DNA from 2 places in the Streptomyces sp. NPDC003038 genome. Region 1 is predicted to be linked to the other one. Evidence: riboswitches for the same ligand, from Rfam matches in the RefSeq annotation. Region 1 holds a riboswitch; the other holds the start of a gene.
The links. Region 1 has a riboswitch for cyclic di-AMP ahead of ABZX75_RS05780 (LysM peptidoglycan-binding domain-containing M23 family metallopeptidase). Riboswitches for the same ligand answer to the same signal wherever they lie in the genome.
Positions count from the first base shown of each region.

Region 2: another riboswitch for cyclic di-AMP. It lies ahead of ABZX75_RS16560 (transglycosylase family protein); the one in region 1 lies ahead of ABZX75_RS05780 (LysM peptidoglycan-binding domain-containing M23 family metallopeptidase).

Region 1 covers NZ_JBEXNN010000003.1:184,013-189,546, forward strand. The annotation lists gene ABZX75_RS05770 (MBL fold metallo-hydrolase) at 1-901, opposite strand, end outside; gene ABZX75_RS05775 (SGNH/GDSL hydrolase family protein) at 1,081-1,866, opposite strand; gene ABZX75_RS05780 (LysM peptidoglycan-binding domain-containing M23 family metallopeptidase) at 2,029-3,027, opposite strand; cyclic di-AMP (ydaO/yuaA leader) riboswitch at 3,032-3,204, opposite strand; gene ABZX75_RS05785 (tyrosine-protein phosphatase) at 3,526-4,344, shown strand; gene ABZX75_RS05790 (aspartate aminotransferase family protein) at 4,411-5,534, opposite strand, start outside.
Region 2 covers NZ_JBEXNN010000011.1:114,840-120,373, forward strand. The annotation lists gene ABZX75_RS16550 (cytochrome P450) at 1-419, shown strand, start outside; gene ABZX75_RS16555 (transglycosylase family protein) at 512-1,591, shown strand; cyclic di-AMP (ydaO/yuaA leader) riboswitch at 1,868-2,040, shown strand; gene ABZX75_RS16560 (transglycosylase family protein) at 2,044-2,766, shown strand; gene eno (phosphopyruvate hydratase) at 3,041-4,333, shown strand; gene ABZX75_RS16570 (septum formation initiator family protein) at 4,448-4,936, shown strand; gene ABZX75_RS16575 (DUF501 domain-containing protein) at 4,987-5,523, shown strand; gene ABZX75_RS16580 (Ppx/GppA phosphatase family protein) at 5,520-5,534, shown strand, end outside.

The sequences.
Region 1 (5,534 bases):
CCTGGAGGTCGAGGTGGGCGCGCACGCCCTCCTCGGGAGTCATGTGGATGTCGGGCCAGTACTCCGAGTACGCCCCGATCTGGATCATCGTGGCGTCGAAAGGCCCGTGCTCCGCGCCGATCTCCTTGAAGCCGGGGAAGTAGCCGGTGTCACCGCTGTGGTAGATCCGGTGCTCGTCCCCCGCGACGGCCCAGGAGGCCCAGAGGGTGTGCTGCTGGTTGCGCAGACCGCGTCCGCAGAAGTGCCGGGCCGGGGTGGCCGTGAGCGAGAGGCCCGCGACCTCGGTGCTCTCGTCCCAGTCCAGCTCGCGCAGCCGGTCGGCCGGAACGCCCCAGCGCTCTAGGTGCGCGCCCACACCCAGCGGGACGGCGAAGACCGTGTCCGTACCGGCCAGAGCCTTGATCGTCGGCAGGTCGAGGTGGTCGTAGTGGTCGTGCGAGATGACCACGACGTCGACCCGGCCCAGCGAGGCCAGCGGCACGGGCACCGGGTGCAGTCGCTTGGGTCCGGCGAAGGGGAAGGGAGAGCACCGCTCGCCCCACACCGGGTCGAACAGCACGCGGCGCCCGTCGATCTCCGCGAGGACGCTGGAGTGGCCCATCCAGGTCAGGCGCAATCCGCTGACCGGAGGCTTCGCCAGCTCGGCGAGGGTCGTGGGGTACACCGGGATCGGCGCGACCGGACTCCTGCGCAGCCTCTGCTCCTTGTGGAAGTAGATCTTCGCGAACTCCGCCATCGAGCCCGAGGGCCTGGTCCGGGCCCCGACCGGATTCTGGAAGGCGCCGTCGGCGAAGTTCGGCGAGCGGCGGATGCGCTCCAGCCGGGCACCGGACGGGTCCGCGCCGAAGGCTTCGGTCCGCAGGGCGCGCAGCCGTGGACGCAGGGGACGGGAGCCGGTCAAGGCGCCTCCTGGGAGGATGGGGTCAGGGCGGTCGTACGTCTACGACCATCCCAACGAACACCGACCCCGAAGGATTCCGCGTGCGGGCCCCGCCGCCCCCGTGTCCGGGCCTCCCCCGCCCGCCCCCGTGTCACGGACGGCCGCCGGGCCCGCCGCCGTGTCCGAGGCCCACCCCCCTCCTACAGCGGCAGCAGGTCCGGCCGCTTCGCCTCGACATGGTCCCCGGAGGACTCCCCGCGCAGCCGGCGGCCGATCCACGGCACCAAGTGCTCGCGCGCCCACTGGATGTTGTCCCGCGTCACGTCGACCGAGCCGCGCGGCCGCTGCGGCGGCCACGGCTGGTCCGGATCGGTCGGCACCTCCAGGCCGAGCACCTGCGCGGCGCGCAACGCGACCCGGGTGTGCCCTTCCGGCGAAAGGTGCAGCCGGTCGGCGTCCCAGGCCCGCCGGTCCTGTACGGACTTCAGCGACCAGAGGTCGAGCACGGGGCAGTCGTAGCGGTCGGCGATGGCGCGGACGTGCGCGCTGTACGTCGCCACCTTGCCCCGGATGTGCCGCAGGACCGGCACGCCCCGCGTGTCGAAGCCGGTCGTGATCATGACCTTGCCCACGGACGCCGTGAGGTCGGCGACGGCCGCCTCGAACCGCTGCGCCACGTCGTCGGGGTCGCTGCCGGGCCGGATGATGTCGTTGCCGCCCGCGCAGAAGGTCACCAGGTCCGGCGCGAGCGCCTTCGCCCGTGGGACCTGCTCGGCCACGATCTGGTCGAGGAGCCGTCCGCGCACGGCCAGGTTCGCGTATCGGAAGTCGTGCTCGTCACGCTGATCGGCCAGGAGCACGGCAAGCCGGTCCGCCCAGCCGAGAAACGAATCCCCGGGTCCCGGGTCCCCCACACCCTCGGTGAAGCTGTCCCCGATCGCCGCGTACGAGCCGATGGTCTTGAGTGTCGTCGTCGTCGCTGCCACGGAACGACATCCTTCACCCCCGTGGGCGACCTACGCCAACGTAAGCAGGGGTTGACGGACCGTGATCTATACCACCCGAGGGGTAAGGAATAAGTACACGTCAGGCCGGGACCCCCTTCGGGCCCCGGCCTGACGCCGTCCGTGCTTCGACGGCGGGTGCCGTCAGATGCTCACGCCCTTCGAACGGAGGTAGCTCACCGGGCTGATGTCGGAGCCGTAGGACGGGCCCGTGCGGATCTCGAAGTGGAGGTGCGGGCCGGTCGAGTTGCCGGTGGAGCCGACGAGGCCGATGCGCTGGCCGCCGGTGACGCTCTGGCCGACCGAGACGGAGAGCGCCGACATGTGGGCGTACTGCGAGTACTTGCCGTCCGCGTGCCGGATGACGACCTCGTTGCCGTACGAGCCGCCCCATCCGGCGGAGACGACGGTGCCCGCACCGACGGCCTTGACGGTGGTGCCGGAGCTCGCCATGAAGTCCACGCCGGTGTGGTAGCCGGAGGACCACATGCTCCCGCTGGCCCGGTACTGGGTGGAGATCCCGCCGCTGACCGGGGCCACGAAACCGGAGCCGGTGGGGGCGCTCGAACCGGAGGAAGCCTCGCCGGAGGCCGAGGTTCCGGTGGAGGACCGGCCGACGGACGCCGCGGGCTTCTCGGCCTGCTTCTCGGCGGGCTTCTCGGCCGGCTTCTCGGCGGGCTTACGGGCCGGAGCCTTCGGGGTCGCCGGGGCCGGCTTGACCGGAGCCGCGGCCTGGCTCTTCCCGCCGAGCGTCAGCTTCAGGCCCGGGTGGATCAGGGACGGGTCGGCGCCGACGGCCTCGCGGTTGTCGGCGTACAGCTGCTGCCAGCCGCCCTCGAGCCGGCGCTCCGCCGCGATCTTGGAGAGGTAGTCGCCCGGAACGACCGTGTACTGGGTCGGTGCGGCCTGCACGGCGGCGACGGGCTCGGCCCGCAGCGCCACGGGGACCTGCTCGACGTGCTGGACCTGCGGCGCCTGCACGGTGGAGGCGGCGGCGGTCGAGACGGTCGGCGCACCGGCCGCCTGGGCGCCGGTGGCTCCCATCAGCGGCAGCGCGAGGGCCGCGCCACCGGTGCCGGCGACGGCGAAACCGCGGGATATCGAACCGGACTTGGGACGGCGGTGCTTACCCTTTGCAGGCATGCTGAATTCCTCTCCGGCGCCTGCGAGGTGAGCTGTCGGGTTCGGACTGGAGATGTCCGGCCGTACACATGTGGCACATGTACGGCTTCACCCCGAGCCGTCCCGGTTTATAGACCCGGAACGGCGGCTTACCTGGTTCCCCCGCTCCTGCCGCGCGTGAGTAGTCGGGTGCGGTTTCCGGGCGGCGGCAGGATTTGGCGGTCCACCCGGATCGATCGCGAAGGTAATCGAGTCCGGCCACAGGGAACAAGCCATGAATTTCCTGACGGAATCACAGGGATGGGAGATCGGCGGAATTACGGTCACCCTCCGTCCATTCCCTCCCGTCAACAACCGCCCCCGCTAGGCCATTCGCTTTTCGCGATCAGGCACTCACGGTCACCGTATGATCTGGCTCACGGGGACGGCCTGATGTCCCTTTCGATGACGGCAAGTTGTGGCGAAGTAGTGGCCAAGTAGCTCAATTCGGACACCCCAGGACGATACGGAGGAGCTCCCGTGACCCAGCAGATACCCCCGGCCCCGCTGGCGCAGCCCGAGCCGGAGCCCGAGCTGATCGGGGTGCGCAACTTCCGTGACGTGGGCGGGCTGCCGACCTCGGACGGACGGAGGGTCAGGACGGGACGACTCTTCCGAAGCGGACATCTGGCACATGCCACCGAAACCGACGCACAGTTCCTGTCCTCGCTCGGACTGCACACCGTCTTCGACTTCCGCAACGAGGCCGACCACGCCCTGGAGGGCCCGGACGTCGAGCTGCCCGGCGTACGGAACGTCAACATCCCCCTGTCGGACCCCGCCGACGGGCGCGAGTTCTGGAAGATGGTCCGCGAAGGCGACCTCGGCCAGCTGCGCTCCCTCCTCGGCGACGGCAAGGGCGCGGCCCGCATGTCGCACTCGTACCGCGGGATCATCACACACCGCACCGCCGAGCACAGCCGGGTCGTGCACGCCCTCGCCGAGGACAGCGTTCCCGCCCTCATGCACTGCGCGGCGGGCAAGGACCGGGCCGGCCTGTCGGTCGCCGTCACCCTGCTCGCGCTGGGTGTCGAGCGCGAGGCGATCCTGGCGGACTATCTGGAGTCGAACGCCCCGAACCGCCGTTACGTGGTGCAACGCAGCAGCGCGACGGCCGAGGCGCGTTCCCCCGAGGTGATGGAGCTGCTCGCTCCGCTCTTCGACGCCCGCGCCGAGTACCTGACCGCCGCCTTCGACACCATCGACGGGCACTGGGGCGGGGTCGAGCGCTACCTCGCCGAGGGTCTCGGGCTCACGCCCGACACCCTCGGCCGGCTCCGCGAGCGGCTGCTCGACTGACCCCCGTCCCGGGGGCCGCCTTCGGCGGGCCCCGCGACAGCCGGGGAGGCGGGCCGGGGCAGGCCGTCAGCCGTTGCCGACGGCCTGCTTCACCAGGGTTCTGCCGAAGTCCCACATCAAAGTGCCGCCGCCGTGCGCCTCGTCCATGACCGAGCGGAAGGCGCCGACGAACCGGGCGACGTCCCGCTCGTCCACGATCAGCGGCGGAATGAGCTTGATCACTTCCAGGTGGTCGCCGGAGACCTGGGTGAGGATGCGGTGCTTGCGCAGCAGCGGCACCACGACCATCTGCGCGAAGAGTCCCTTGCGGGCCGCCTGCAGCATGGCCCACCGGCTGCGCAGCCCCAGCGAGGACGGCCGGCCGAACTCGATGCCGATCATCAGCCCGCGCCCCCGCACCTCGTGCAGCAGCTCGTACTCGTCCACCAGGGCCGCGAGCCGCCCGCGCAACAGGTCGCCCATCGCCCGGGCGTTGGCCACGACCTCCTCGTCCTCCATCACCGACAGCACCGCCAGCCCCGCCGCCATCGCCTGGGCGTTGGACCCGAAGCTCGCCGAGTGCACGAGCACCCGGTCCATGGACGAGTAGACCTTCTTGAAGATCCAGTCCTTGCCCAGGGTCGCGCCGACCGGTACGTAGCCGCCCGACAGGGCTTTGGCCACGCACACCAGGTCCGGCTCCACGCCCGGCTCGTGCTGGTACGCGTAGAAGTCACCGGTCCGTCCCAGCCCGGTCTGTACCTCGTCCACGATCAGCAGCGACTTGTGCCGGTGCAGCAGTTCCTGCGCGGCGAGCAGGAACCCGGGCGGCGCTTCGAGCACCCCCTTGCCCTGGATCGGTTCGACGACGAAGGCGGCCACGTCCCCGCGCCGCAGCTCCCGCTCCAAGGCGGCCAGATCGCCCAGCGCGATCTTCGTGTCGGGGAGCAGCGGGTCGAAACCGTCCCTGAAGCTCCGCTCCCCGTTCACCGAGAGCGAGCCGGTGGTCAGCCCGTGGAAGGCGTGGTCGCAGTAGAGGACCCTGGGCCGCCCGGTGGCGTACCGGGCGAACTTCAGGGCCGTCTCGACGGCCTCGGTGCCGCTGTTGCCGAAGAAGACCCGGTCCAGGTGCGGGCTGTACGAGAGCAGCTTCTCGGCCAGCAGTCCGGGCAGCGGCTGGCAGTCGAAGCGGGTGAGGTCGGCGAGCTGGG
Region 2 (5,534 bases), on a different contig from region 1:
TGGCCACCGGAGTCGAGGAACTCCTGCGCTACGACGGCCCCGTGGAGCTGGCCACCTGGCGGTTCGCCACCGAGCCGCTGACCCTCGCGGGCCAGGACATCGCGGTCGGCGACCCGGTCCTGGTGGTCCTCGCCGCCGCCGACCGGGACCCCGAGCGGTTCGCCGACCCGGACACCCTCGACCTGTCCCGCACCGACAACCAGCACCTCGGCTACGGGCACGGCATCCACTACTGCCTGGGCGCCCCGCTCGCCCGGCTGGAGGGGCAGACCGCGCTCGCGACGCTGCTGACGCGCCTTCCGGACCTGGAGCTCGCCGTGGACCCGGCCGAACTGCGCTGGCGCGGCGGGCTCATCATGCGCGGCCTGCGCACGCTGCCCGTCCGCTTCACGCCTCCCGGAGCCGGTGGAGCCGACTGACCCGAAGTCAGTTTCTGTCGGAACTTGTGACAATCGTTCGAAGGCCGCTAGGTTCTGCCGTTACCCCGCCGTTATGCGAAAGGTACAGCCTCATGCGTTCCGGGAACGGCCGCCACAGACGCCCCCGCCAGGTCCCCGCGCTGGTGGTAACAGCCGGAGTCACTGGCTCCGCGCTTGCCCTGCCACTGCTCGCCGCCACCAGCGCCACCGCCGCCGACACCTCCACGTGGGACAAGGTCGCCGAGTGCGAGAGCGGGGGTACGTGGAGCGCCAACTTCGGCAGCGGCGCCTACGGCGGGCTCCAGTTCACCCAGGAGCAGTGGCGCAGCGCGGGCGGCCTCGACTTCGCCGAGCGGCCCGACCTGGCCAGCCGGTCCCAGCAGATCGCCGTCGCCGAGCGGGTGCTCGCCTCGCAGGGACCGCAGGCGTGGCCGCTGTGCGCGGCGTCGGCCGGGCTGACCCAGCAGGGCCCCGCCGCCGAGGTGGACCCCGGCCTGCCCGGCGGTTCCGGTTCCGTCGCCCCGACCCCGTCCCGTCCCGACGTGGCCGTACCGTCCGACCCCGGCGCGCCCGCCAGGGACTACGGGGCTCCCACCCCGGTGGCGCCGAGCCCGTCCGAGAGCCCGTCGTACGGGATCCCCGAGGGCCCGCTCGCGCCGTCCAGCGGACTGCCCGTCATGCCGCCGCCGGACGACCCGACCACGGCTCCGGTGCTCCCGGGCGACCCGACCGCGGTTCCGGTTCTCCCGGGCGACCCCACGACCGCTCCGGTGCTCCCGGGACCGGGCGACCCGACCACGGCGCCGGTGGACCCCGGTGCGCCCACGGTCCCGGCGGATCCGACCGCGCCCACCACGCCGCCCTCCACCTCGCCCTCCCCGGACGCCTCGGCCGACCCGACGGCGCCGGCCGCCCCCACCGCCCCGGCTCCCTCCACGGACGGCAGCGGCGGCAAGCACCGCGGTACGCCCGCCGTCGAGCTGCCCGTCGTCTCTGATGCGCTGTCGGAGCCCACGTACACCGTCAAGTCGGGCGACAGCCTGGCGACCATCGCGGACGCCAACGGACTCGAGGGCGGCTGGAACGCGCTTTACGCGGCCAATGAGCAGGTCATCGGCGAGGACGCCAACTTGATCAAGCCCGGCCAAAACCTGGATCTAACCGCGGAATAGGGGCACTTCGGGCGCACCGAAAGGTCTGATTGTCCGTTTTCCGCAAGTGAGACATGTGTCTCTTCCGGTCAACTGGCGTGTCACTCCCCGGAGCTCCCGCAAACCCGGTCCTCACCTGCGCAAACGCCCTTGCGAAGGGCGCAAGTAGGGGCCGTTTCTCCCCGATGTCGCTCGTTGAACATCGGGGAGAGACCTGGCTACCTTCTGAATCGCCCGCCACCGCGGGCTCCTTCGACCGCATCGCCGAATCCTGCCGGCGGACGGAGGGAACAGTCGTCGCGTCAAGCGCCGAAGGCAGGAGCGGGGGAACCAAGGTAGGCGCCGGGAGCGGCCGTTGAAAGACGGTCACGCCACCGGCTAGGGGTTAAGCCGCGCGCTAGGTCGCGCGGCCGGGCAACTCATCCGCCCGAACCCGACAGCTCACCTCGTAGGCGTCGGTGAGGAGAAACTCCATGCTGCTTTCCGGCAAGGGCAAGCACCGCCGCTCCACGGCCATCGAGCGCACGGCCCGCATCGTCACGCTCGCCGGTGTTGCCGGTGTCGCCGTCGCGGCGCCCCTGATGACCGCGGGTACCGCGAGCGCCGCCACGGCCTCCGAGTGGGACCGCGTCGCGCAGTGCGAGTCCGGTGGCAACTGGGCCATCAACACGGGCAACGGTTACTACGGTGGCCTGCAGTTCTCGTCCTCCACGTGGGCCGCGTTCGGCGGCAAGTCGTACGCCGCGCAGGCCAACCAGGCCTCGAAGGCCCAGCAGATAGCCGTCGCCGAGAAGGTCCTGAAGGGCCAGGGCAAGGGTGCCTGGCCGCACTGCGGCGTCGGCCTGTCGAACTCCTCGTACGCCGGCGGCGGCGCTGCCGAGACCCCGGCCAAGCCGAAGGCCGAGCCGAAGAAGACCGAGCAGAAGGCCGCGCCGAAGAAGGAGACCAAGCGCTCCGAGGCCCCGACCACCCGCTCCGAGCGCTCCGAGGCCCCGGCCCCGGCGCCGGCCAAGCCGAAGGCCGAGGCCCCGAAGACCGGCAACGGCTCGTACGAGGTCAAGTCCGGCGACACCCTGGGCACCATCGCCGAGGTCAACGGCGTGAACGGCGGCTGGGAGAAGCTCTTCGAGCTGAACAAGGACATCGTCTCGGACGCCGACCTGATCTACCCCGGTCAGAAGCTGAAGCTCAGCTGAACACTGCGGCCATAGCCGCAGCGGCGTGTCTCCCACGCAGAGTCCCACCGCCCGGCGCGTCTCCCCCCACGCGCCGGGCGGCGGCGTTCGCCCGGTCGTCAAACGTGCGGATCGCGAGCTCTATGTCCTGGAAGAAGGGTATTCGGGCCCTTTTTCGTCCCAGGACCCGGGCGGTCGGCGGGCCGATCGCCCGGAGCCGGTTAGGCTCTAGTCGGCATGGCCGTCCCACGGCCTGACACGCCACCGCACACCCAGCGTCACATCCCAGAAGGAGATGCTCGTGCCGTCCATCGACGTCGTCGTAGCCCGGGAAATCCTGGACTCCCGAGGCAACCCCACGGTCGAGGTCGAGGTGGGCCTCGACGATGGCAGCACCGGCCGTGCTGCAGTTCCGTCCGGCGCCTCCACCGGTGCATTCGAGGCCATCGAGCTCCGTGACGGTGACCCCGACCGTTACATGGGCAAGGGTGTCGAGAAGGCCGTCCTCGCCGTCATCGAGCAGATCGGCCCGGAGCTCGTCGGCTACGACGCCACCGAGCAGCGGCTGATCGACCAGGCCATGTTCGACCTGGACGGCACCGAGAACAAGGGCTCGCTCGGCGCCAACGCCATCCTCGGCGTCTCCCTCGCCGTCGCGCACGCCGCGTCCGAGGCCTCGGACCTCCCGCTCTTCCGCTACCTCGGCGGCCCGAACGCGCACCTGCTGCCCGTTCCGATGATGAACATCCTCAACGGTGGGTCGCACGCCGACTCCAACGTGGACATCCAGGAGTTCATGATCGCCCCGATCGGGGCGGAGTCCTTCTCCGAGGCCCTGCGCTGGGGCGCCGAGGTCTACCACACCCTCAAGAAGGTGCTGAAGACCAAGGGCCTGTCCACCGGCCTGGGCGACGAGGGCGGCTTCGCCCCGAACCTGGAGTCCAACCGCGCCGCCCTGGACCTCATCATCGAGGCGATCAAGGAAGCCGGCTACACCCCGGGCCGTGACATCGCGCTCGCGCTCGACGTCGCCGCGTCCGAGTTCTACAAGGACGGCAAGTACGAGTTCGAGGGCCAGTCCCGCACGGCCGCCGAGATGACCGAGTACTACGAGGAGCTCGTCTCCGCGTACCCGCTCGTCTCCATCGAGGACCCGCTGTACGAGGACGACTGGGCCGGCTGGAAGACCATCACCGACCGCCTGGGCGCCAAGGTCCAGATCGTCGGCGACGACCTCTTCGTCACCAACCCCGAGCGTCTGGCCCGCGGCATCGAAGAGGGATCCGCTAACGCCCTGCTCGTGAAGGTGAACCAGATCGGTTCGCTGACCGAGACCCTGGACGCCGTCGAGATGGCCCAGCGCAACGGCTTCAAGTGCATGATGTCGCACCGCTCCGGTGAGACCGAGGACGTCACCATCGCCGACCTCGCCGTCGCGGTGAACTGCGGTCAGATCAAGACCGGCGCCCCGGCCCGCTCGGACCGCGTCGCCAAGTACAACCAGCTGCTGCGCATCGAGGAGATCCTCGACGACGCCGCCGTGTACGCGGGCCGCTCCGCCTTCCCGCGGTTTCGCCCCGCCAACTGATTAGTACGGCAAGGGGCGGGACCCTCGGGTCTCGCCTCCCTACGTCCCCGCACTCGGTCCCGTACCGTGTGCGGGGACGTAGTGCGTAGTGCGTACAGAGGGGAGGCGGGATCAATGGCCGGGAACCGGGATCGGTTCTCCACCTTCTCCACCGCCACCAGGCTCAAGCAGCTCGGCGAGCGGACCGCCGCCCACGTCTACCGCTCGCAGTCGCGCCGCCAGGTCCGCCGCAGCCGGCTGACCGGCCGGGCCGCGCTGCTCGTGCTGGTCCTCTGTACGCTGGTCGTCGCCCTCGCGTATCCGATGCGCCAGTACGTCTCCCAGCGCTCGGAGATCGCGGAGCAGCAGCGGGCCGCCGCCGCCGCGAAGGACCGGCTCGAACGGCTCCGCGACGAGAAGGCCCGCTGGCAGGACGACGCCTACGCGGAGCAGCAGGCGCGCAGGCACCTGCACTTCCTGCGCCCGGGGGAGATCGGCTACATCATGACCGACCCCGGGGCCGAGGCCGCGGAGCGGCACCGCGGCGGCCGGGCCGGCTCCGACCGGCCCTGGTACTCGAACGTCTGGGACGGCGTCGACAAGGCCGACCGCCCCGGCGACTGAACCAGACCCCATCCGTCATAGAACCGCGAACGAAGAGACCCCCTCCAGGCATGCAGACGCCCCCGCCCCAGACCGACCGGACCGAGCCGACCGACGCGGACATCGAGGCGTTCGAGCAGCAGCTCGGCCGCCCGCCGCGCGGACTGCGCGCCATCGCGCACCGCTGCCCCTGCGGCCAGCCGGACGTGGTGGAGACCGCCCCCCGGCTCCCCGACGGCACCCCCTTTCCCACGCTGTACTACCTGACGTGCCCGCGAGCGGCCTCCGCCATCGGCACGCTGGAGGCCAACGGCGTGATGAGGGAGATGCAGGCCCGGCTCGCCGAGGACCCGGAGCTCGCCGCCGCCTACCGGGCCGCGCACGAGGACTACATCCGGCGCCGTGACGCCATCGAGGTGCTCCAGGGCTTCCCGAGCGCCGGCGGCATGCCGGACCGGGTGAAGTGCCTGCACGTGCTGGTCGGCCACTCCCTCGCCGCCGGTCCGGGCGTGAACCCGTTCGGCGACGAGGCGCTGGCGATGCTCCCGGAGTGGTGGGCCAAGGGCGCCTGCGTCACCCCGTGCGCGGAGCGGAAGGAGTCCGAGTGACCAGGGTCGCC